DNA from 2 places in the Caproicibacter sp. genome. Region 2 is predicted to be linked to the other one. Evidence: predicted binding sites of a transcription regulator. Region 2 holds the regulator's gene; the other holds the start of a gene.

Region 1 (12,334 bases), on a different contig from region 2:
TTCGTCTTTCTGGCGCACTTCCGTTTTGGCGCTGTAATCCCCGTTTGCAAGGCTCAGAGCCGTATCCTTCATTTTTCTGAGCGGCTTTGTAAAACTTACCGCGAGGATTCCCGACAGCAGCAGGGACAGCAGCAGCGCGGTGAGTATGCTGGCAGCAAGAATCAGAAATCCCTGTGAAACCGCTTCGTTAATCCCCTCCACCGGAGAATGGAGCAGAAGCGCGCCGACTACCCTGCCCCCGGAACGAATCGGAGTCCCCACCGTAAGAGTCGGTTTGTTCAGAAGGCCGCTGAAGCCCTCGCTGAAGGTTATCCGGTTTTGGAATACTTCTTTTACCACGGCCTCGGCGTCGGGCGGCAGATCGGAATACTGATAGTTTCCTTCTCCCATCGTTCCGCTGGTCAGCAAATTCAGATTTTCATCGACAACCCAGACATCGGTCATGGCAATATCGTCGAGAAAATGCAGGTAAGCGCCGTACCCCATCTGCCCTCCCCCCATCATTCCTCCGCCTGCTCCACCGGAACCGCTCAAATACTTAGAAATCGTCCCCGCCATTGTTTCAGCACGTTTCTGCAATTCCGACTTTTGCAGCGTCATCGTGTGATTCTGAAACAGTATAAAAAAAACGCTGCCGATAATCACGGAGAACAGGAGCAAAACCGACGAAAAATAAAGAGTCAGCTTGCGTGTAATTTTATTCTTCATGATTTTCCCTCAAACTTATAACCAACGCCCCAGATCGTTTTAATTTCCCAGTTTTCATGAGCAAATGCGTCCAATTTGGCACGGAGCCGTTTGATGTGGGAATCGACCGTCCTGCTGTCACCGTAGTAGTCATACCCCCAAAGACTGTTCAGGAGGTTATCCCGTGAAAACACTTTTCCCGGATTGGTTGCAAGAGTCCAAAGCAATTCTGTTTCCTTTTTCGTCAGCGAAACATCCTGCCCGCCGATTGTAACGGCATATTGCTCCAGATTGACACTCAGGTTATCAAAAACAAAAACCGCCTGCTGTTTTTGCCCGTCGGCATTTGAAATCCGCCGCATCACTGCCCGCACTCTGGCCATTACCTCCGCTGGGGAAAACGGCTTTACAATATAATCGTCCGCGCCGATATCCAAACCCATGATCTTCTCAAAGTCCTCACCTCTCGCGGTGATCATGATGACCGGGATGTTCGAGGTCTTCCGAATCTCCCTGCATACTTCAAACCCGTCGATTTTCGGCATCATTACGTCGAGAAGTACAAGGTCAGGCTGCAGCTTGTGAAATAATTCCAGCGCCTGCTGTCCGTCCAGAGCAACCGAAGGCAAAAAGCCTTCTTTTTTTGCGTATTCTTCCAAAATAGACGTAATTTGGCGGTTGTCGTCTGCAATTAACAGGGTCTGCAAAAGAATCACCCTTTTTACAATTTCATTGTTAATTGATTTTATAATATCTGATCGTGTTTGTAAAATTCAAATTGAAAATGTTCGACAAATAAAAAAGAAAAAACATATTTTCGCCACAGAGCAGCGGTATCATGTCAATGCAGTAAAAATTGAAATGCAGAAAGGAAGACTTCAATGAAAAGTTGGAAGAAAGCTGTTGTGATTGGCGTGACGGCACTTATGGCGGGTACCGTTTCGATTTCCGCGTACGCCGCGTCGAATCACCAATCTCCTGCCGAGACCGTTGCAGCATTAACCGGAAGAACCTCTGGGAGCGTAACCGAGGAAAGACTGAATACCGGCAAAACCTATGGAGCGATTGCAAGCGAAGCGGGGGTTTTGGATGAATTCAAGGACGACCGGCTGCATAATAGAAAAGATATTCTCGACCAGCAGGTTGAAAACGGAACCATCACGCAGGAAAGAGCCGACGAAATTCTGAATGAAATGGAAGAGCGGCAGGAATCCTGCGGCGGCACGGGGACAGGTTTCGGCGGCGGCTACGCCGGCGGACGGGGATGCTTCGGCGCAGGTTACGGCCGAAATGACAACTCCTGATCAAAAAAACAGAGGCTCCGTTTGGGTTTTCCCAAACGGAGCCTCTGCCTGCTTATTCCGTATTTTTAATTTCTTCCCGGAGGTCTTCAATATATGGCTCCAGCTTGTCCTTGCGTTCCTGATCATTTTCTTTTTCGGCCGTATGGTAATAAGCCAGGAACACCCTTAACTTGCTTTGCAGCGCAATCTTAGAGTTCACTTTCATTTTAGACCTCCCGTAATTCAATTTCATCTTAAAGTATTGTTTACATAATAACATAAAATTATGAATTTTTTATGAACATTTGAAGAGCTAACCGCCCAGCGTTACATCACAGCTCTGATACCACCGCAGCGCCTCATAAAAATGTGAAGGTTTGAAATCAGGCCAGAAGTCGTCTATGATGTAAAAATCCGCATAAACCGACTGGGCAGGCAAAAAACCGCTTAAACGCCTGCACCCGCCCCACCTGATGATCAGATCCATTCTTGGAATTCCGGACGATTTGATCCGCCCGTTCTGTGCAAGGCCGTTTATATCCCACTCCCAGTCATAATTCACCAGAAAATTCAAATTGATTGTTCCCTTGCCAAAGCAAACCCTTCGGTTTGCATATTTTTTCAGTTCCGTTGGGAAAGCAGGCGATTCCGCATTTCCCACGACCAGCAAATTGGCGTCTTTGCCGCTTAATAGTTCGACAGCATCCACACAGGCCTTCGTAAATGAGTCGCGCTGCTCTTTTGCCCTTTTATTATTGTCTTTGGTGAAGCCGTAAAAAGTCGCTTCTTTCACACCGCATTCCAGCAGCTGACGATAAAGCTCAAACCCCGGCTGAATGCCGTACCGATACCCGTCTTCTTTCTTAAATCCGTTTCTTTGGGCCCATCTTCTGTTTCCGTCGGGAATGATACCGATGTGAGCGGGTATTCTTTTAAATTGTTCCATAAAAATCCCTTTAATTAAAAGTCAGGAAATTATTACCATTCCGATTAATTCCTTATAATTCCTTTCAACTGATAACATTTTCCATTAAATGATAAAATAGTTTAAAAAGGGGATGGACTTGTGATTAAGCTTCTGGACCATGAAAAAATAGATTTAAAGGCATTGGAAATCACAGATATTGTGGATCTTGTCCTGTTGCAAAAATTTCAGGATAATTTTGCCAAAGGAATGAATTGCGCGAGCGTCACGGTTGACCGCAACGGGAATCCGGTCACCCAGCCCAGCTCTTACACAAAGTTCTGCACCGAATTTATACATAAATCCACAATCGGAGACAGCCGGTGTGCGGAATCGCATCATCGAATGGGCTTAGAAGCCGCCAGAACCGGACGGCCCTTTATCGGCAACTGCCACGCCGGACTGATTGATTTCGCGGCTCCCATCATGGTGGGCGGCGAGCTTGTCGGCACCGTGCTCGGAGGGCAGTGCCTTGCCGGCAGCCCGGAGGAAGAAATATACCGAAAGACCGCCCAGGAAATCGGAGTTAGCGAATCCGGGCTGGTGGAAGCCGTTCATGAAATTGAAGCAACCAAATCCGAACGCATCTCGGCGGCGGCAGAAGTTCTCTTTATTGTCGTAAATTCCCTCGCGCAAAGCGGATACGCAAGACTGCAGTTGGAAGCGATCGCAAAAAGGCTTGCCGGCAAATTTGTTGAAATCTCCGCCACTTTGGAAGAACTCGCGTCGTCTTCACAGAGTATTATGGGCGAGCAGGAAGATTTAAATCAGGAAATTACACAGATTGGGAAATTTAATACCGAAATCGGAAATATTCTTGCGCTGATCAATAAAATAGCGATGAATACGAAAATCCTCGGCATTAACTCTTCCATCGAGGCGGCCCACGCGGGCGAATCGGGCGTAGGCTTTGCGGTCGTAGCCAGAGAGATTAAAAACCTTTCGGATAATTCCAAAGAAACAGCCAATGAAATTTCTCTGCTGACGGAAAAAATTAAAAAATCCATCAGCGAGACGGTAACCCACTCCGAAGTGACCCTGAGCACATCTCACGAGCAGGCAAAAGCACTTGAGGACGTCTCCAACGCGGTTCAGCAGATCGTCCATCTAGCGGATGAGCTGGACAACATGCTGAAAAACAGGGACGAACTCTAAATTTCCATATAACAAGGAGGCGCCGCGCGGCTACAGCCGCGCGGCGTTCTCTTCGTCAGCCTTCTTTTACGATTTTCTCAAGGCAGTGAATCAGGTCCTGAAGGCTGCGGATCTGAACATTCTGCTTCATGATCTCCGATTTCAAACCCTCAGACAGAGAATTAAATCGATCTTTCATTTTTGGGTCAATTTCAGTCATAAACACGATCACCCCGTCGATTAGCATTTCCCTTTCTTCAGAGAAAAACCATAAATCGGAGCAATCGCCCTCCTAAAATGAAAGTATTACATGCCGTGCTTGACGCGATCCCGCTCCTCAGCGCGTTTTGCGTTGTTCCAGCGGTCCATTGTTCCGACCAGATACCCTGTGATCCGGCGGATCCTCTCAAACGGAACCGGCTCCAGCTCATAGGACAGGTTCACATACTCGCCGTCCGGCTCAATCTGTAGAGATTTGATGACTCTGCCCGGATTCTTCTGATTGACATACTGAATATAGTTATTGACCTCTGATTCTGCCAATCCATTTCCGGTAACCGTTACATTCGTCTGCATCTTCAAACAGCCTTCTTTCTTAATCTGTTTTCATATCATACAATATATTGACTGAATCGTCAATAGTAAATCTATATATAGTTTGACATTCTGCCGTATAAGCCCAAGGGCTCCGGTCCATCCTGCCGGCCCTTTGCCTAAAATCTGCGAAAACTTAACGCTGTGAAACAAAATTTATGGTATGATATCATCTAAGATTGCGAATATGGACATGTTCCTCCCCCGCCGACGGCGGGGAGGAACATAAGTAACTGACGCAAACTGTAACGACGACCCAATGATCAACATCATCGTGAATTACATCCGGCCAAATGAGAAAGCCTCGCGAGGTTTTAATCTCGTCGTCAAGACGGACAGCCAAAACTTGCTGATAACAACCGAAACGGTCAATTTTACTGAGGAGGGATTTGGTGGTCAAAAGAGCCCTGAAATCCGCCATCGGCGTCAGCCTTGGGGTAGCGATTGGCGGCACCGTTCTGCCCAGGCTTTTGCGCCCATGGTTTTACAACAACACCTATCCGCCCCTGTGGATTCATGCATTATTAAATTTCAGTTTCGCTTACGCCGCATGTTTTTTGATATATCTTTTCGCTGAGTGGATTAAATCAAAGAGGAAAAGCTAAGGTTAAGGCTGCAAAAGGAGGGCCGTATCCGTTTATGCGGATACGGCCCTCTCGCTGCATTATTCTGGAAATCAGTCTTTTGCTTTTGTCGCAACTTCTTCTGAAGCCTTTTTCACGAATTCCGAGAGGCTCATGGCGCCCAGGTCGCCGCCCTTGCGGCTGCGAACGGAAATTTCCCCGTTCTGAGCTTCCTTTTCACCGATTACGAGCATGTAAGGAATCTTTTGAAGCTGCGCCTCGCGAATCTTGTAGCCGATTTTTTCATTGCGCGTGTCAAGTTCCATCCGCAGGCCCGCCGCGGCCAGCTCATCGGCCACCTTCCGGGCATATTCCTGCGTGCCGTCCGAAATCGGAAGCACCTTGACCTGAACCGGAGCCAGCCACAGCGGGAACGCTCCTGCGTAATGCTCCGTCAAAATTCCGATAAACCGCTCGATACTTCCGAAAATAACGCGGTGAATCATAACCGGGCGGTGCTTTTCGCCGTCGGCGCCGGTATAGGTCAGGTCGAACCGCTCTGGCATCTGAAAATCAAGCTGAATCGTACCGCACTGCCAGGTTCTTCCGATGGAGTCACGCAGATGGAAATCGATCTTCGGGCCGTAAAACGCGCCGTCGCCCTCGTTGACAACATAGGGCTTTCCGTTCGCTTTCAAGGCGTGAATCAGCGCGTCCGTCGCCATATTCCACTGTTCGTCGGTTCCCATGGAATCTTTCGGGCGCGTGGAAAGTTCCAGATTGTATTCAAAACCGAACACTTTGTAAAAGCTGTCGATCAGGTCCATCACGCCGAGGATTTCACTTTCAATCTGTTCCGGCGTCATAAAGATGTGAGCGTCGTCCTGGGTAAAGCAGCGAACGCGCATCAGGCCGTGCAAAGCGCCGGAAAGCTCGTGCCGATGCACCAGCCCCAGCTCCGCCACGCGCTCCGGAAGGTCGCGGTAGGAATGCAGCTTGCGCTTATAAACCAGCATTCCGCCGGGGCAGTTCATCGGCTTAATGCAGTAATCCCCGTCGTCGATCTTTGTCGTGTACATGTTGTCCTTATAATGATCCCAGTGCCCGGAGCGAAGCCAGAGGTCTTTGCTCAGGATGATCGGGGTGCGAATCTCCTGATAGCCGTGCTTCGCGTGCTCCTCGCGCCAGAAGTTTTCAAGCAGATTGCGCAGGACCATGCCCTTCGGCAGAAAGAACGGGAAGCCGGGGCCCTCGTCGTAAATGTCGAACAGATCAAGGTCGCGGCCCAGCTTGCGGTGGTCACGCTTTTTTGCTTCCTCCATCATCGTCAGGTATGCATCGAGTTCGGAGGCTTTCGGGAATGAAATGCCGTAAACCCTTTGCAGCATCTTATTGTTTTTGTCCGCGCGCCAGTAGGCGCCGGTGCAGTTGGTCAGTTTGACCGCCTTGACCTGGCCGGTTGTCATCAGGTGCGGGCCGGCGCACAGGTCGACGTAATCGCCCTGCCGGTAAAAACTGATTTTTTCTCCCTTGCCGGAATGTTCCCTGATCAGCTCCACCTTGTAAATCTGGTTTTCCTTTTCCATCAGTTCAATCGCTTCATCCGGGTCCAGCTCAAACCTCTCAAGCGGCAAATTCTGCTTGATGATTTTTTTCATTTCAGCCTCAATGGCGGTGAGATCCTCCGGGGTCAGCGTGCGGGGCAGGTCGAAATCATAGTAAAAGCCGTTTTCAATCGCGGGGCCGATGGCAAAGCCCGCCTCCGGAAACAGGTGTTTCACCGCCTGCGCCATGATGTGGGACGTGGTGTGCCAGTAAGCGCGTTTTCCCTCGGCGTCTTCAAACGTCAGAATTTCCAGACTGCAGTCGCTGTAGAGCGGCGTGCGCAGATCAACCGTTTTTCCGTCGATTTTTCCGGCGCACGCAGCCTTATAAAGCCCGGCGCCGATGGATTTTGCAACCTCTGCAACGGTTGTTCCGCTTTCATAGTCGCGAAGGTCGCCTTTTAAACAGACATGAATCATCCTGTTACACTCCTTTGAAAAATAAAAAAGCCCTGCCCCAAATCCTGGGGCAGGGTATTGATCCTGCGGTTCCACCCAATTCGACAAAAGCCATGCTTTTGCCCTCCTTGCGGCCCGATAACGGCGGCGGCCGGCACACCTTTTGCTCTCGCTTCGGTGTACACTCGGAGGCGGTAGCCTTCCTCCGTCCTGCTGCATGCGCTTTCAGCTCATAACGCACGCTCTCTGAAGCAGGGTCCCGGGCGAGGCTTCCTCGTCAACATTTTCAGCTTTTTCAGTTTTCATGAATCCCTGAATATAAAGATCTTTTATAATGATTATTATAGTAGCACCTTATGCATAAAATGTCAACGTGGCAACCGGATTTCCAAACAATGCGGCAATCATTTTGCAGCATGTCCTAAATTATGAAAACTCAGGAAGCATTTCTAAGCAAATTTCTTGACAGACCGGCATGGAAAGTAATACAATTATTTTTATGATGCAATATTTTGCATTTTATGGGATAACGCACCCATGATACCCAATTTTTATGATTTATTAAATTTTTATTATGAAGAAAAGGAAAAGGAGGTGCCAAAATTTGACTGTTACTCTCATTACCTGTATTATCGCTGTCGTCGCAGCCGCCGCCGTGGCCGCGGTTATATCCTTCCTCGGGGGGGTCGCTCACCGCAAAAAGATTGCCGAGTATACCATCGGTTCGGCGGAGCAGGAAGCAAAGCGGATTGTAAGCGATGCGATCAAGACGGCGGAAGCGAAGAAAAAGGAAGCAATTCTGGAGGGAAAAGATGAAATCCACCGCCAAAGGACGGAATCCGAGCGCGAACTGAATGAGCGCCGGAAAGAAATACAGCGGCAGGAACGCCGCATTCAGCAAAAGGAAGAGACGCTTGACAAAAAGACGGAAAGTCTGGAAGCCAAGGATGAAATCCTGAACAATAAGCTGAAACATGTGGAAGAACGCCTTGGCGAAGCGGAAGCTTTGAAAAAGAGTCAGTTTGAAATGCTGGAACGGATTTCGGGTTTCACCAAGGATCAGGCAAAGGATTATCTTCTGAACAATCTTGAAAATGAGTTAACTCATGAAAAAGCTGTCAAATTGATGGAATTCGATCAGCAGACGAGGGAAGAATCAGAAAAAGCCGCGCGGGAGATTATTTCGACCGCAATTCAGCGCTGCGCCGCGGACCATGTCGCGGAAGCCACCATCTCCGTCGTGCCGCTGCCGAATGATGAAATGAAGGGCAGGATTATCGGCCGCGAGGGAAGAAATATCCGCGCGATTGAGACCATGACCGGCGTCGACCTGATTATCGACGACACGCCGGAAGCGATTACTTTGTCCTGTTTCGAACCGGTCCGCCGCGAAGTGGCTCGCATCGCCCTGGAACACCTGATTGCAGACGGAAGAATTCATCCCGCACGGATTGAAGAAACAATCGAAAAGGCTCGTCGAGAGGTGGACGCCACCATTAAGCAGGAAGGCGAGCACGCCGTGATTGAAGCCGGCGTCAACGGCGTACACCCTGAACTTGTGAAGCTGCTGGGACGGCTGCGTTACCGCACCAGCTACGGCCAGAATGTTTTGAACCATTCCCTTGAAGTCGCCTATCTTGCCGGCATGATGGCAAGCGAACTCGGGTTGGACCCAACCGTTGCGCGCAGAGCCGGTCTGCTGCATGATATCGGCAAAGCGCTGGATCATGAAATCGAAGGTTCCCATGTCGACATCGGCGTCGATATGGCTCGCAAATATAAGGAAAGCGACGCGGTGGTACACGCGATACAGGCCCATCACGGAGACGTTGAAGCCAAAACGATCGTCGCCTGTCTGGTTCAGGCCGCAGACGCAATCAGCGCGGCGCGGCCGGGGGCAAGGCGGGAAAACCTGGAGAACTACATTAAGCGTCTGGAAAAGCTGGAGGCCGTTGCCTCCTCGTTTGACGGAGTCGACCGAAGCTATGCCATTCAGGCGGGCCGCGAAATCAGGATCATGGTAAAACCGGAATCCGTCGGCGATGACAAAATGGTGCTTCTGGCACGGGATATCTGTAAAAAAATCGAAAGTGATTTGGAATATCCGGGCCAGATCAAGGTTACCATAATCCGTGAAAGCAGAGCGATTGAATACGCAAAATGAAATTTCATCCGTCAGCTGAAGCTGCGGTGCAGGCTGTGGCACAGGAGGAACTTCTCTCCTGTGCAAACATTTTGGAACGACAGGGGAACAGAGTGCTGTTCCCTTTTTTTATCCGGAGTTTTCATCTTTGGGGGTAATCAAGTGAATATATTGGCAATCGGAGACGTGGTCGGCAGCATCGGCTGCAATTTTCTGCGCAGTCACCTGCCGGCCGTCAAAAAAATGAAAGGGATCGATCTGGTCATCGCGAACGGGGAAAACTCCGCCGACGGCAACGGACTGACCCCCGCGTCCGTTCATCATCTGTTCGACAGCGGCGTGGATGTTATTACATCAGGCAACCACAGCTTTCGCCGCAGGGAGAGCTACGATCTTTACGATTCCTGCCCGGCTCTGCTCCGCCCCGCGAATTTTCCTTCCTCCGCGCCCGGAAAGGGTTTTGAAGTCATCGATCTCGGGCGGATTCAGGTAGGCGTTCTGAATCTGATCGGAGTTGTTTACATGGAAAGCATGGAATCTCCTTTCGACGCTGCCGACCGGATTCTCTCGGCGGGCGTACCGAAAATCACACTGGTTGACTTTCATGCCGAGGCGACCGGAGAAAAGCGTTCTCTGGCCTACTACCTCGACGGCCGTGTTACGGCGGTTTTCGGCACGCATACCCATGTGCAAACCGCAGATGAAACAATTCTTCCCGGTGGCACGGGGTATCTTTCGGACCTGGGAATGACCGGCCCGGTTCAATCCGTGCTGGGGGTCAAACCGGAACTTACTATTCAGAAAATGAGGACAAAAATGCCGGTCCGCTTTGAGCTGGCGGACGGCGACTGCCGGATTGACGGCGCTGTTTTTTCCATCGATGAAAAGACGGGAAAGACGATTTCCATCGAAAGGCTACAAATCTCATGATAAAGTTTGGTAATATCGCTGTCTAAATTTTGATAATATAATTATTTTTTATAAAATATCTTGCAAAAACTTTTTTTTCGATTTATGATATTACTATTAAAAAAAGTTGGAGGATAGCTTATGGAAATCTTAAAAGTGTCGTCAAAATCGGCGCCTAATTCCGTTGCCGGCGCGGTTGCGGGGGTCATCCGGGAATCCGGCGCGGTGGAAATCCAGGCCGTCGGCGCCGGCGCCACCAATCAGGCTATCAAAGCCATAGCTATCGCGCGCGGTTATCTGGCGCCATCGGGAATTGACGCAATATGTACCCCGGCTTTTGCAAGCGTCACAATCGACGGCGAGGAACGCACCGCAATCAAGCTCATCGTAGAACCCCGGTAATACATGCCGATATCCTCACTTTACGTGGGGATATTTTTATTTTCCGCTTTCATTCCGGCAAATTATTAAAGATTGAATCCAATGGAAGTGTATGGTATAATAGTCGATATGAAACCGGACCGAACCGGGTTTTAACCGCTGTTAGAATTGAGGGAGTGCTGACAAAGTGATAAACGGGATTGATTTGAAAAACGCTATCATATCCGGTGCAAATAATATAATCCGCTATAAAACATCGGTCGATGAACTTAACATTTTCCCTGTCCCGGATGGAGATACGGGAACCAATATGTCCATGACGATGGGCTCCGCCGCCGCAGAGCTGGCTAAAACAACGTCAAGTTCCGCCGGGGAAGTCGCAAAGATCGCCTCCGGCGCCCTTCTGCGCGGCGCGAGGGGAAATTCGGGCGTTATTCTTTCTCTGCTGTTCCGCGGATTCGCGAAAGGCGTGGAGGGGATGGAGGAAGTCGGCGGCTCCGACCTTGCCTCGGCTCTCGGCGTTGGCGTGGAGGCCGCATATAAGGCGGTTATGAAACCGACCGAAGGCACGATTCTGACCGTTTCACGGATCGCATGCGAAGCAGGAAAGGCCGCCGCGCTTGACGATGACGACCCCGTAGCGGTATGGGAAGCCATTTGCAGAGGAGCACAGGAAGCGCTTGCCAAAACTCCGGAGCTCCTCCCCGTTCTGAAACGCGCCGGCGTTGTCGACGCCGGGGGCAAAGGCTTGTGCCATATTTTTGACGGTATGCTGAGCGTATTCCGTGACCACACCGTGATTTCAAACGAAATGCCGGAGGCGGAAGGCGATCAGCCCGGCAAGAGCAGGACATTGGACAGCGACTTTTTCCGCAACGCGGCCGCCGAATTCGACGAAGTGATTAACTTCACCTACTGCACCGAGTTCATCATCGGGCGGAATTCCGAATGCGCGAAAGACCCACAGGACCTTCGAACCTACCTTGAAAGCATGGGCGACTGCGTCCTCGTTGTGGACGATGACGAAATCATCAAGGTTCACGTACACACGGAGGATCCGGGCAACGCATTGGAAGCGGGCCTTGCCTACGGGCAGCTGCTGACGGTAAAAATTGATAATATGAAAGAGCAGCACCGGAAAAACGCCGAGGAAAACGAAGCCGCCAAAGCAAGATCAGCGGCTCCGGAACCGGCGGAGCCGGTGGAAGAAGTCGGTTTTGTGGCGGTCGCCGCGGGCGAAGGTCTGCAAACGCTTTTTTCCGACCTGGGCTGCGCGCAGGTGGTCAGCGGCGGGCAGACCATGAATCCAAGCACCGAGGAACTGATGGCCGCGGTCCTTGCGACTCCGGCGAAGACCGTCATCATTCTGCCGAATAACAAAAACATCATTCTGGCTGCTGAGCAGACCATTCCTCTGATTCAGGACCGAAAGGTGATTGTACTGCCGACCCGGACGATTCCGCAGGGCCTTTCCGCGCTGCTGGCCTATAATCCGGACGGAAGCGTCGAAGTTAACACCGTCGGCATGATGGAAGCAGCGTCCGGCGTTGAGACCGGCACCGTGACGTTCGCGGCCCGCGACTCCGAATTCGGGGGAAAAAGAATTCACGAAGGGGACACGCTGGGACTGGTGAACGGCAAATTAAGCCTGATTGAGAAGAGCAAGGACGTGG
Region 2 (12,334 bases):
TTGCAGCCATCCTCGATTTTCAAGAAAGCGCGTGTCCGCTCAAAAAAACGGTTCGTATTCATCGGCTCGAATTTTTCGCCCTGTTTATGCGGGACGATATCGATGATTCTCTGTCTATCCATCAGATATTTTTGCAGATCGGGCAATAGGGAGGACCGGTTGGAATTGCCCAGTACAATATCGGCTTCCGCAAGCTCATTTTCAACGGCCTGAGGAAATGCCTGAGGCAGGCATCCGGTTACAACCAAAACCGCGCCCGGATTATCTCTGCGGGCACGGTGCAGCATCTGGCGTGCTTTCCGGTCGCTCATTGAAGTTACCGTACAGGTGTTTAAAACGACGATGTCGCTTTCCTGCAAGGAATCGCAAACGGTAAAGCCGGCCATCTGAAGACGATTTAGCAGAACCTGGGATTCATATTGGTTTACTTTGCATCCTAGCGTTAGAACAGATACTTTCATTTGTACACCTTTTATAAAAATAGATATTTTGTTTTGTCGAAAGAAAAAATCTATAGGCAAGTTTAACATTGACCTTGCGTCAGAATTGAGCTATATTTTGTAGAGACAAATAAATCAGGGGGGTAACTGTATGTACACGACTTCGATTCTTCTTTCCAGCATTGAAGCAGTGAAAAAATTTGTCACATTGACAAACAGTTATAATTTTCCGATCAACCTTGCCACCGACAAATATATGATCGATGCCAAATCGATCATGGGTATTTTCAGTCTTGATTTGTCCAAGCCACTGAAAATTGAAGTCGACAGCAATAATGCGGATGATTTTATCAGGCAGTTACAACAGTTCCAATGCGATCCCGTCCCTATAAAGTCTTAAATTTCAAGTTGCAGCGCGGCCGTTGAGACCGACGCTGTTTTTTTATGCCTCTTCCTGCTGGGACAGGCCGCTCCATTCTTCAAAGAGGTTTTCATTCTCTGATTTCAGGGAGTTAATTTGGTTTGCTAGTTCCATCGCAGCCTGATAGTCGCTTGCAGTTTCGGGTTCGGCAAGTTTTTCTTCCAGATCCGCAATGATTTTCTCGTTTTGGTCGATTTCTTTCTCCAGCCGCAGAATCGCTGCCTTTTGTTTTCGAAGCGCGGCCCCCTGTTTCTTTTTTCGTTTGTAGTCGTTTTCCATTTCGCTTTCACGGGCAGGCGCTGCGGTCTGTTCGTTTTTTATTTTGTCCAGGTATTCCTGATAATTTGCGCCGCAGTCCTCCAATCCATCCGTTTTTAAAGCGAAAATGCGATTTGCGGTTTTATTGATAAAATAACGGTCGTGAGAAATGATGAGCAAAGTTCCTTCATAATCTTCCAGAGCAGACTCAAGCGCCTCGCAGGACGGAAGATCCAGGTGGTTGGTTGGCTCGTCCAGTAAAAGAAAATTGTCCCGGGACAGCATCAGGCGCAGCAGCAGGATCCTTGCGCGCTCTCCGCCGCTCAGAGCCGAAACCTGTTTGAAAACATCTTCCCCCTGATACAAAAAAACCGCAAGCGCACTGCGGACCTGTGTTTCCGTCATTTGAGGATAGTAGTCCCAAATTTCGTCAATCACTCGTTTTTCGGGCCTCAGCCCTGTCTGCAGCTGGTCGTAATATCCGATTTTCACGCCTGTCCCCAAGCGAAAGGAACCGGAGTCCGGGGAAAGCTGCCCCAGAAGAACTTTGATCAGGGAGGTTTTGCCGCAGCCGTTTGGGCCGATCAGGAAAACCCGGTCCCCCCGGTAAATCTCAAACGACACGTTCTGAAACAGATGGTTGTCCCCGAAAGAGAGAGAGAGATCTTTGGCGGTCAAAACGTCGTTTCCACTGCGAACATTGATTCCAAACTGAAAGCAAAGCGTGTTTTCCTGTGCGTCCGGTTTTACAAGGGTCTGTTCCAGCCGGTTGATCATTTTCTGTTTGCTTTCCGCAGTTTTAATATTCTTTTCACGGTTCCACCGGCGCTGCTGCGCGACAATTCCTTCCAGACGGCTGATTTCTTTTTGTGTGTTTTCGTACTGTCGGCTTACGGAGAGATCGTTGTTTTCCTTCTGCTCCAGATAGGAGGTGTAACTTCCTTTATAGAGCCTCAGCTTGTGATTCTTCAGTTCAAACGTCCGGTTTGTTACCCGATCCAGAAAATAACGGTCGTGGGAAATTACCAGAAAGGCCGCTTTGGAAGAGCGCAGAAAATCCTCCAGCCATTCGACGGACGCAAGATCAAGATGGTTGGTCGGTTCATCCAGCAACATCAGGTTTGCACCGCTGAGGAGCAGCTTTGCCAGCTGCAGTTTCGCGCGCTGTCCGCCGCTCAGCTTGCCAATCGGGGTAGCCGTCTGTTCCTCGTCAAAGCCAAGCCCAAGGAGCGCGGAACGCGCACGGCTTCGAAAGGTCAGCCCGCCGTCCGCAATGAATCTTTCGTTTAAGACGGTTTGCCGATCTACAAGAGAATCAACGTTTTCCGGGCTGCCGTTGAGAAGGATCTGTTCAATTTCTTCCAGCTCGTGCTCCTGGGCAAGAAGTGTTGAAAACACCGTGAGGACTTCATCCAGAGCGCTCCTGTCAAGGTCGCGGCAAACATGCTGTTCCATATAGCCGAGCGTCGTTTTTCCTGCGGCCGAGATGGTTCCTGCATCCGGGGACAATTCTCCGGTAATCAGCTTAAACAAGGTCGTTTTTCCGGAACCGTTGCTTCCGATCAGTCCGACATGGTCGTTTTCCTGTATTTCAAAGGAAACATCGCTCAGCACCACCTGCGTACCGAACGATTTTTCCAGATTTCCGATGCTGAGGTACCCCATGCTCTATCCTTCCTATGTACACTGCTTGTCAAGCAGGATTCACGGCTTTGATCGCCGTTCCAATCATTATAACGGAATTGTCGGCTGAAATCAAGGACGTGCGCGGCTCCCGGGCAGTTTCCCCTTTACAGATACATTTTTAAAAGCTCAATGTTTTTCTGACTTGCGGCCAGGTATTCTTCTGCAAGCTTTCGGCTTTCCGTGTCGTCGTCGGCGGATCGGTTCATGGATTTCACCAGATCTTTCATCGCGGCGTCTGTACAATGAATGGCAATCTGTGCAATATGAGGGGCGCTTTTATTCCATGAGGTATCCATTCTAATGGAATCACGAAGAACCCGTTCCATCAGTCCCGGCTCATCTTCCGGATTAAGTCCGCTTCGGCACAGAATTTCCGCCGACTTTGCCGCGGTGGAGCGGTAAAGTTCTTGCTGCCGTTGAACCTGATATTTTAAGCTTTCGTCTTTCACGAGAGGGAGGACCAGCTCGGCCGCCTCCATGCTTAAACGGGAAACGCGAAACAGTTCGTTCACGATCAGATTTCTCTTTTTGTCCCGCCGCATAGAGTTCTCTTCCTTCCTTCATCATCTTCACTATATTAGGATACCCGTGACCGATCCTGTTTAATCTGGACTTTTGCCCCTGGCTGGAATATAATAACCAGGAGGTGATTTTATGAGGGCCGGCATTTCCACGGCTTGTTTATATCCGATGTTGCTTGAAGACGCTTTTTCTGAATTGCTGAAGCTGCAATTTCACGAATTTGAAATTTTTATCAATACATTCAGCGAACTGAAGCCGGATTATGTCAGGGAACTTCGTCTCAAGGCGAAGGATACGGGCAGCCGCATCAAATCGCTGCACCCGTTTACTTCCGGATTTGAAAGCTTCATGCTGTTTTCCGATTACGAACGGCGGTTTCTCGACGGCCTTGAAATCTATAAAAGATATTTTGAGGTGTGTAATTTGCTGGGCGCCGAAATATTTGTCCTCCACGGCAAACGAAGCGAAAAGCGCTCGCCTGCCGCCGATTTGCAATATTATGAACGGTACGTCCGGCTGTTTCAGCTGGGAAAAAAATTTGGTGTCACCGTTGCACAGGAGAATGTAAATAATTTTTTAAGCGACGACCCGTCTTTTATCTTTAAAATGAAAGAACACTGCGGCGAGAACTGCGCTTTTGTCCTTGACATTAAGCAGGCGGTCCGAGGCGGGCAGGATCCGTACCGGATTTGTGCCGCGATGGGAGACAGAATCGTTCACGTCCATATGAATGACAATATGCCCGGATCGGACTGCGTGCTTCCCGGCTGTGGAACAATGAATTATCCGGCACTGATCCGCATGCTGGAAAAATTCAGCTTTGACGGGGACCTGATTATTGAGGTATACCGGAAAAATTTCACCCGGATGGAAGAGCTTGTTTCGGCTAAACATGTTGTTGAAGAATTATTATGAAAGATTTCATAGTTTTGCTTGATATTCATACTGAAAATTGGTATAATTAAGCAGAGGTGATCCAAGCGATGAAGTGCCCATATTGCGGTTACGCAGAAAGCAAAGTAATCGATTCACGCCCGACGGACGAGGGGGAACGAATCCGCAGACGCAGGGAATGCCTGAAGTGTTCCAGACGTTTCACCACCTATGAGGTGATTGAAACGGTGCCCATCGTTGTGATCAAAAAAGACAAATCACGAGAGGCCTTTGACCGCAACAAGCTGCTGAACGGATTGCTGCGGGCTTGTGAAAAGCGCCCTGTTTCTATTGAAACGCTGGAAAAAATCGTTGATGAAATTGAAAATATGCTTCAAAATTCTCTGGACCGCGAAGTACCGTCCAGCCTGATTGGTAAATATGCCATGGAAAAATTAAAAGCGGTCGATGAAGTTGCATATGTCCGCTTTGCTTCTGTTTATCGCCAGTTCAAAGATGTCAACACGTTTATGGACGAACTCAACCGGATCATTAAAAATAAATCGAAATAATTTTTCTGCCGCTTGAAAACGGAAGTTCAGCCGCCAATTGTGAAAAAGTTGGGCGGCTGTTTTTGTGCATCGAAACCACCGGCAGTGCCGGTGAGAGCAAAAGAGCTTTTGCTTTAAACGCCCTGCCGACCCGTCGTTGGGTATCGTGTGAAAAAAGAATCGTCATTCTGTCTTTGGCGCGTGGAATCTGGCAAGAATAACTATATTTAGCGATGAAATGCTTTACTTTGCACTATCCATCATGTAAAATAAGAGAAACTGAATAGGAGTGTTGGAATTGCAGCCAAAATATAAACGAATCTTATTAAAATTAAGCGGCGAAAGTCTGGCTGGTTCGAAATCCCACGGGATTGATTTCGACAAGGTTCTGGAAATTTGCAGGCCAATAAAACAATGCGCTGATATGGGAATACAGATCGGCATAGTTGTGGGCGGCGGAAATTTCTGGCGCGGGCGCAGCAGCGGCAAAATGGACCGTACGCGGGCCGATCATATGGGAATGCTTGCCACCACAATCAACGCGCTTGGCGTGGCGGATGCACTGGAGCAGCTTGGCGTTCAGGTCCGTGTTCAGACTGCGATTGAAATGAGACAGATCGCTGAACCATATATCCGCAATCGGGCTGTTCGTCATATGGAAAAGGGGAGAGTGGTGGTTTTCGGCTGCGGTACAGGCAACCCGTTCTTCTCCACAGACACGGCCGCAGCCCTGCGTGCCGCCGAAATCGACGCGGATATCGTACTGAAAGCAACCATGGTTGACGGCGTTTATGACAGCGATCCAAAGACAAACCCGAATGCGGTAAAATTTGATTCTCTGTCTTTCCTTGATGTGCTGAACCGTGGCCTGCAGGTAATGGACAGTACCGCCGCTTCCCTTTGCATGGATAACCATATTCCAATTCTGGTGTTCAGCATCGACCGGCCGGAGAACATTGTAAAAGCGGTCTGCGGCGAGCCGATTGGAACAATTGTAACAGTTGTAAAGGAGGATTAGTCATGAAAGAAATATTATCTGATGCCGAGAGCCGTATGAAAAAAAGCATTTCCGTTCTTTCGGGCGATTATGCCGCGATTCGCGCAGGCAGGGCCAATCCTGCTGTCCTGGACAAAATTCGGGTGGATTACTATGGCGCGCCGACCGCGATCAATCAGCTTGCCGCTATTTCCGTCAGTGAAGCGCGTGTCCTTACCATTCAGCCGTGGGATGCAACCGTGTGCAAATCGATTGAACGCGCGATAGAAACTTCCGAACTGGGGATTAATCCGCAGAGCGACGGCAAAATCATCCGACTTACGTTTCCACAGCTTTCTGAAGAAAGACGCCGCGACCTCGTGAAAGAAATCGGTAAAATGGCGGAGGAATGCAAGGTCGCGATTCGCTCGATCCGTCGTGACGCGATGGATAAGCTGAAAGTGAAGAAGAAAAACTCTGAGCTGACGGAAGACGATTTAAAAACGGCTGAAAAGCACACGCAGGAACTGACAGACAGGTATTGTAAGGAGACGGATAAGGTCTTCGAAAATAAGAAACAGGAAATTTTGGAGATATAAAATTCATGACGGCAAAAATATTGCCCGTACATGTGGGAATTATTATGGACGGCAACGGCCGCTGGGCGAAAGAGCGGGGTCTTCCCCGCTCTGCAGGCCATGCGGCCGGAGCGGCGGTTTTTAAGACCATCGTCCGCTATTGCAATCAAATAGGAATCCGTTATCTGACGATTTACGCGTTTTCAACCGAAAACTGGAAGCGCCCGCAGAATGAGGTTTTGACGCTGATAAAGCTTTTCAAGCAGTATCTCAGCGATGCCTTAACGAATTTCCTTGATGAAAATATTCAGGTTCGCTTTCTTGGCGATGAAACAGCCTTTGATCCCAGGCTGAGGGAGTTAATCGACGAGACAGTCCGTGTATCCAAAAACAAGACCGGAATGGTTTTGAATATTGCTTTAAATTACGGCGGTCGTGCAGAGATCCTTCAGGCGGCAAAGGCGTTGGTTCGGGATGTTCAGAATGGCAGTTTGCCGCCGGACGAAATTGGGGAAGAGGACTTTGCCCGCAGGCTGTATACTGCCGGACAGCCTGACCCTGATTTGATCATTCGCCCTAGCGGAGAACAGAGAATTTCCAATTTTCTTTTGTGGCAGTCCGCATATACCGAATATATTTTTATGGATACTCTTTGGCCGGATTTCAAGCCGAAAGATCTGGATCGAGCACTGGATCTCTATGCCGCCCGCAACAGGCGCTTCGGAGGGATTTGATTGAGAACAAGAGTTACATCGGCACTGACCCTGATTGTCTTTCTAGCCGCGATCGTTATCTGCAACAGCACGCTTCCGCTTGCTTTGAATTTTGCGATCGGCCTGATCTCCGTTCTTGCGGTGAATGAAATTATCACCGCGCTGGGTCTTGCCAAAAATCTGATCCTTCTGATTCCCAGTCTGCTTTTTTCTGCGGTGTTTCCATTCCTTTCAACTCCCTTTTGGCATGACGCCGCTTATTTTCTCTACACCGTAATCATTTTTTCCGCTTTGATTTTATATCATACGGAGATTACTTTTCGCGAAGTCGGCGTAATTTACAGTATGTCTTTGCTGATTCCGTCCGCGTTGGGAACAATTATCAGCTTAAGAGAAATCGGCGGCAGCCATGGGATGTTTTATGTGATTATAGGAATCTTTTCCGCGTGGACGGCGGACGTCGGCGCTTTTTTCGCGGGGACCTTTTTCGGAAAACATAAGCTCTGCCCAAATATCAGTCCGCATAAAACCATAGAGGGAGCCATCGGCGGGCTTCTTCTGAATGTTGCCGCCATGCTGGTTTTCGGTTATTTATTTCACGCGATCTATTATGCTTACAGCGTGAATGTGTCATACCTGCCTCTTGTTCTGATCGGAGTTTTCGGAACAGGCATCTCGATTCTTGGCGACCTGAGCTTTTCACTGATCAAGCGCAGCTGCCATATTAAAGATTTCAGTGAAATTATCCCGGGGCACGGCGGAATTCTCGATCGTTTCGACAGCGTGATCTTCGAAGCTCCGTTTGTTTATATCCTGGTTCAGCTGCTTCCCATCGTTTTAAGCTAAATTTCTCATAGATTGCAATAATCAAAACAATTGGTGAATAATAATGAAACAATGTTTATCCGTTTTGGGATCCACGGGGTCCATCGGCACCCAAACTTTGGATGTCGCGAGAAGACTGGGTCTGAAAATCTGTGCGCTGGCGGCAGCAAAAAACGTCGGCCTGCTGGAAGAACAGATCCGGGAATTTCGCCCCCAGGTTGCAGCGGTCTTTGATCCGGCCGCTGCTTTAAAACTAAAAACGGCGGTCAGCGACCTGCCTGTCAGGGTAGTGCAGGGAATGGACGGCTTATGCGAAGCGGCCTGCCTGCCAACGGCAGGCCTTGTTTGCAATTCCGTCGTCGGAATGGTCGGACTTCGCCCGACTCTTGCGGCGATTCGCGCCGGAAAGGATGTAGCGCTTTCCAACAAGGAAACACTGGTAGCCGGCGGCGCGCTGGTCATGCGGGAAGCGGAAGAGCGACATGTTCGGATTCTTCCCGTTGACAGCGAACATTCCGCGGTATTCCAATGTCTGCAGGGCAGTCCCGGGAAAAAAGCAATTCGCAGGATCCTTCTGACAGCTTCCGGCGGACCTTTTTTCGGAAAAACATTGCAAGATTTGAAAAGCGTAACTCCGGAACAGGCGTTAAAACATCCGAACTGGCATATGGGGCCGAAGGTTACGATTGATTCCTCGACCATGATGAACAAGGGCCTGGAAATTATTGAAGCCTCCTGGCTTTTCGGACTCCCGGATGATAGAATCGACGTACTGGTGCAAAGGGAAAGCGTCATTCATTCCATGGTGGAATTTGAAGACCGGTCCGTAATCGCGCAGCTCGGTGTCCCCGATATGCATCTTCCGATTCAGTATGCCCTCACCTATCCGGAACGTCTTTCCTCCGATACGGATATTCTTGATTTGGCAAAATACGGTACTCTGACATTTTCAAATGCGGACGAAAAGACGTTTCGCTGTCTTGCGGCGTGCAGACGCGCGCTAAGGCGCGGTGGCCTTGCGCCTGCAGCGGCGAACGGAGCAAACGAAGTGGCAGTGAAGCTGTTTTTGGACCACAAGATTTCCTTTTTGGAAATTGGAGAGTTGGTTTGGGAAGCGATGGAGCATCAGCCTGACGTGGATGAGGTGCGGAGTGTCGAAGATGTTCTGCGGGCCGATGCGCGTGCTCGCAGTTTCGTTTTGAGCAAAGTTACTACCTGAGAGGTGATTATCATCATAAAAGCAATTTTGATTATCATTGCTGTTCTGCTATTCGGATTTATGATTTTTATCCATGAATTCGGCCATTTTTTTACCGCTAAGTTATGCGGGATTCGAGTCAATGAATTTGCGATTGGAATGGGGCCTACCCTTTTTCATAAACAGGGAAAAGAAACTCGTTATTCCCTTCGCCTGCTGCCGATCGGCGGCTTCTGTGCCATGGAGGGTGAGGACGAAGAAAGCGCCGATACCGGGTCCTTTGGCCAAAAGCCTGTTTGGAAGCGATTCCTGGTCGTTGTCATGGGAGCCGTCATGAACATTTTGCTCGGGCTCGTTTTAATGATGACGATCTTGGGGCAGGAAAGCGCGTTTTCTTCCACCACCGTTTCGCAGTTTGATCAGAATTCGGCGCTGCAGCAGGCCGGATTGAAGAGAGGGGATGAATTTATCTCCGTCGACCATTACCGGATTTATGGGGACCGTGACCTGAGCTTCGCCCTTGCGACGGCAAATCCTAATTCCGTTGATATTGAAGTGCTGCGGAACGGGAAAGCACTCACATTCGACAATGTCAAATTCAACAGCCGGAAAGTGAACGGCAAGAGCATTCTTACTTTAGACTTTTATGTGCTGCCGATCGATAAGAATTTCGGCACGCTGATTACAAAATCTTTTCAGGATACGGTTTCCACGGTCCGCATGGTTTGGTACAGCCTCGTGGGATTCGCAACCGGAAAATTTGGGTTTAATGATGTTGCGGGGCCTGTCGGAGCGGTCAGCGCGATCAACCAGGCTGCTTCCGCCGGGCTTGCACAGAGTTTTATTGCGGGACTCAACAATATTCTGTATATGATTATGGTTCTGACCGTCAACCTTGGAGTAGTCAATCTGATGCCTTTTCCCGCGCTTGACGGGGGAAAAGTTCTGTTTCTTTTCGTGGAGGCCGTCCGCCGCAAGCCTCTGCAGCAGAAATACGTCGGAATTGTTGAAACGGCGGGATTTTGCCTGCTGATGGGTTTTATGGTAATCGTGACCTATAGCGACATTCTTCGTTTAATTACAGGAAAAGGATTGGGCGGAGCATGAGAATTTCAAAAACAGTCCATGTCGGGTCTGTCGCGGTGGGAGGCGGAGCAAAGATTACGGTGCAGTCGATGCTGAGCCGTCCCGCTGTCGATCTGAACGGAAATGTCTCCCAGGCCAAGGCTCTGGAAAAAGCGGGATGTGAGATTCTGCGCGTCGCAGTGCCGAATGCCGAATCGGCTGCTCTGATCCCTGCAATCAAGCAGTCGGTAAATATTCCGCTGGTCGCGGATATTCATTTCGATTACCGTCTTGCACTTGCCAGTGCGGAGGCGGGAGCCGACGCAATCAGAATCAACCCCGGCAATATCGGTTCCGACGAACGCGTCAGGGAAGTGGCGGCCGCCTGCGCCGACAGACAAATACCGATTAGAATCGGCGTGAATTCCGGCTCTCTTGAAAAGGAATTGCTGGAAAAGTATGGCGGACCGACCCCGCAGGCGCTTGCGGAAAGCGCTTTGCGCCATGCTTCCCTGTTGGAAAAATTTCAATTTGATGATATTGTCATATCGATTAAATCGTCCGATGTCAATCATATGATTCAGGCGAATGAACTGATAGCGGAACAATGCGATTACCCGCTTCATCTCGGTGTAACGGAAGCGGGCAGCGAACGAATGGGACTGATTAAATCTGCGATCGGTATCGGTTCTCTGCTGCAAAGGGGGATCGGCGATACGATTCGAGTGTCTCTAACCGCTGATCCAGTGCGCGAAATAGAAGCCGGCATCGATCTTTTGAAAGCTCTTTCTTTAAGGGGAGGAATTCGGATTGTTTCGTGCCCTACCTGCGGCAGGACCCGGATCGATCTGATTTCCATTGTAGATGAAGTCGAGAAGTGCCTAGCCGGCTGCACGAAGGATTTGACGGTTGCTCTGATGGGCTGTGCCGTCAACGGACCGGGGGAAGCCAGAGAGGCGGATATCGGAATTGCCGGGGGTGACGGAGTAGGGTTGCTTTTTAAAAAAGGGAAAATTATCAAAAGAGTTCCGGAGGATCAACTGGTCGAAACTCTTTTACGGGAAATCGAACAAATGTAAAGGATGAATGTCGCTTGAAGAAGTTTGGAGATTTTTTTCACGAATACATAGATATATCCCGGTTTCCGGAACCGGTTCGGGAAGGCACGATCGCTTCTATTCAGATCGATTCGGCCGTTAGAATGCTTACGGCAAATGTCCTTTTTCCCGACCTTGTGGAACGGAACATCCTGGATCATGTGGAACGCAGCATTGTCTCCTGCAAGCCGCTTCGTCTCTCAAAAGCCTGCGTGAAACCAACATTTCCGCAGGCTTCTTTTTCAACGGAATATTTTCCGAGCCTGATTATGGAGCTGAAGCGCCGTGAAGCAAGCCTGAACGGAACTCTGACGGATTCCGAGGCAAAGCTGGAAAACGGAAAGCTGCTGATCGAGCTTAAACATGGCGGCGGAGACATGCTCTTGGCCCGCCATGTGGATAGAATGCTTACCGAACTGATCCGTGAGGAATTCGGAATCAGTCTGGTCGTTGAATTCGGCGGCGTTCTGGCTGCGGAGGAGGGTGCGGCGGCGTTTATTAACAGAAAGCTTGTGAAAGAAGAGGCTCGCCGCAGACAGGAAACTTCTGAACAGATCGAATCGGAAGAAGCCTCCCTGAGGCAGAAAACCACCGCCAAAACCATCAGCGTCCGCGAAGGGGATACGCTGTACCCCACGGTTATTCTTGACAGCGCAAGAGAAATTTACGGACATCTGCCGCGGGCCAAACCGATCCCAATTTCAAAGATCACTCCGGATATCGGCAGTGCAACCATATGGGGAGAAATATTTTCTGTGGACCAGAAGGCGACGCGCGACAGGCAGCGAAAGATTTATTCCGTCAATATTACGGATTACACCAGTTCCATTACGCTCAAGATTATAGAGATGGCAACCCAGTGCAAGATGCTGGACACACTGGCAAAAGGAATGTCTGTTCTGGTGCGCGGCGATGTGGAATACGACAAATATGACCATGAAATCGTCTTGCGTCCCAAAAGCATTGCGACTGTAAAGCAGGTAGAGGTTACAGACGATGCTCAGGACAAGCGTGTGGAACTGCACATGCACACCACAATGTCCGCCATGGACGGAGTCAACTCCGCATCAGACCTGATTCACAGAGCGGCCAAATGGGGGCATACTGCTGTAGCAATCACGGACCATGGAG

What was found. Region 2 encodes NrdR, which represses ribonucleotide reductase genes. Its sites were predicted from a motif close to CACNANATNTNGTG; they were not measured.
Region 1: the regulator NrdR is predicted to act here: its motif matches at 4,683-4,696, upstream of nrdD (anaerobic ribonucleoside-triphosphate reductase).

The regions. Positions count from the first base shown of each region.
Region 1 is NZ_JBJKOP010000008.1:108,794-121,127, reverse strand. Features, by position in the region: gene ACLQ3M_RS01405 (ATP-binding protein) at 1-708, opposite strand, end outside; gene ACLQ3M_RS01400 (response regulator transcription factor) at 705-1,394, opposite strand; gene ACLQ3M_RS01395 (DUF2680 domain-containing protein) at 1,569-1,991, shown strand; gene ACLQ3M_RS01390 (hypothetical protein) at 2,044-2,196, opposite strand; gene ACLQ3M_RS01385 (undecaprenyl diphosphate synthase family protein) at 2,284-2,916, opposite strand; gene ACLQ3M_RS01380 (PocR ligand-binding domain-containing protein) at 3,037-4,089, shown strand; gene ACLQ3M_RS01375 (molecular chaperone GroEL) at 4,145-4,315, opposite strand; gene nrdD (anaerobic ribonucleoside-triphosphate reductase) at 4,375-4,644, opposite strand; gene ACLQ3M_RS01365 (hypothetical protein) at 4,922-5,239, shown strand; gene thrS (threonine--tRNA ligase) at 5,339-7,249, opposite strand; gene rny (ribonuclease Y) at 7,803-9,392, shown strand; gene ACLQ3M_RS01350 (TIGR00282 family metallophosphoesterase) at 9,534-10,301, shown strand; gene ACLQ3M_RS01345 (stage V sporulation protein S) at 10,422-10,682, shown strand; gene ACLQ3M_RS01340 (DAK2 domain-containing protein) at 10,849-12,334, shown strand, end outside.
Region 2 is NZ_JBJKOP010000047.1:56,520-68,853, reverse strand. Features, by position in the region: gene mtaB (tRNA (N(6)-L-threonylcarbamoyladenosine(37)-C(2))-methylthiotransferase MtaB) at 1-461, opposite strand, end outside; gene ACLQ3M_RS13445 (HPr family phosphocarrier protein) at 592-840, shown strand; gene ACLQ3M_RS13440 (ABC-F family ATP-binding cassette domain-containing protein) at 883-2,784, opposite strand; gene ACLQ3M_RS13435 (hypothetical protein) at 2,910-3,347, opposite strand; gene ACLQ3M_RS13430 (sugar phosphate isomerase/epimerase family protein) at 3,460-4,242, shown strand; gene nrdR (transcriptional regulator NrdR) at 4,311-4,772, shown strand; gene pyrH (UMP kinase) at 5,050-5,769, shown strand; gene frr (ribosome recycling factor) at 5,772-6,326, shown strand; gene ACLQ3M_RS13410 (isoprenyl transferase) at 6,332-7,039, shown strand; gene ACLQ3M_RS13405 (phosphatidate cytidylyltransferase) at 7,040-7,864, shown strand; gene ACLQ3M_RS13400 (1-deoxy-D-xylulose-5-phosphate reductoisomerase) at 7,908-9,062, shown strand; gene ACLQ3M_RS13395 (M50 family metallopeptidase) at 9,066-10,148, shown strand; gene ispG (flavodoxin-dependent (E)-4-hydroxy-3-methylbut-2-enyl-diphosphate synthase) at 10,145-11,185, shown strand; gene ACLQ3M_RS13385 (PolC-type DNA polymerase III) at 11,200-12,334, shown strand, end outside.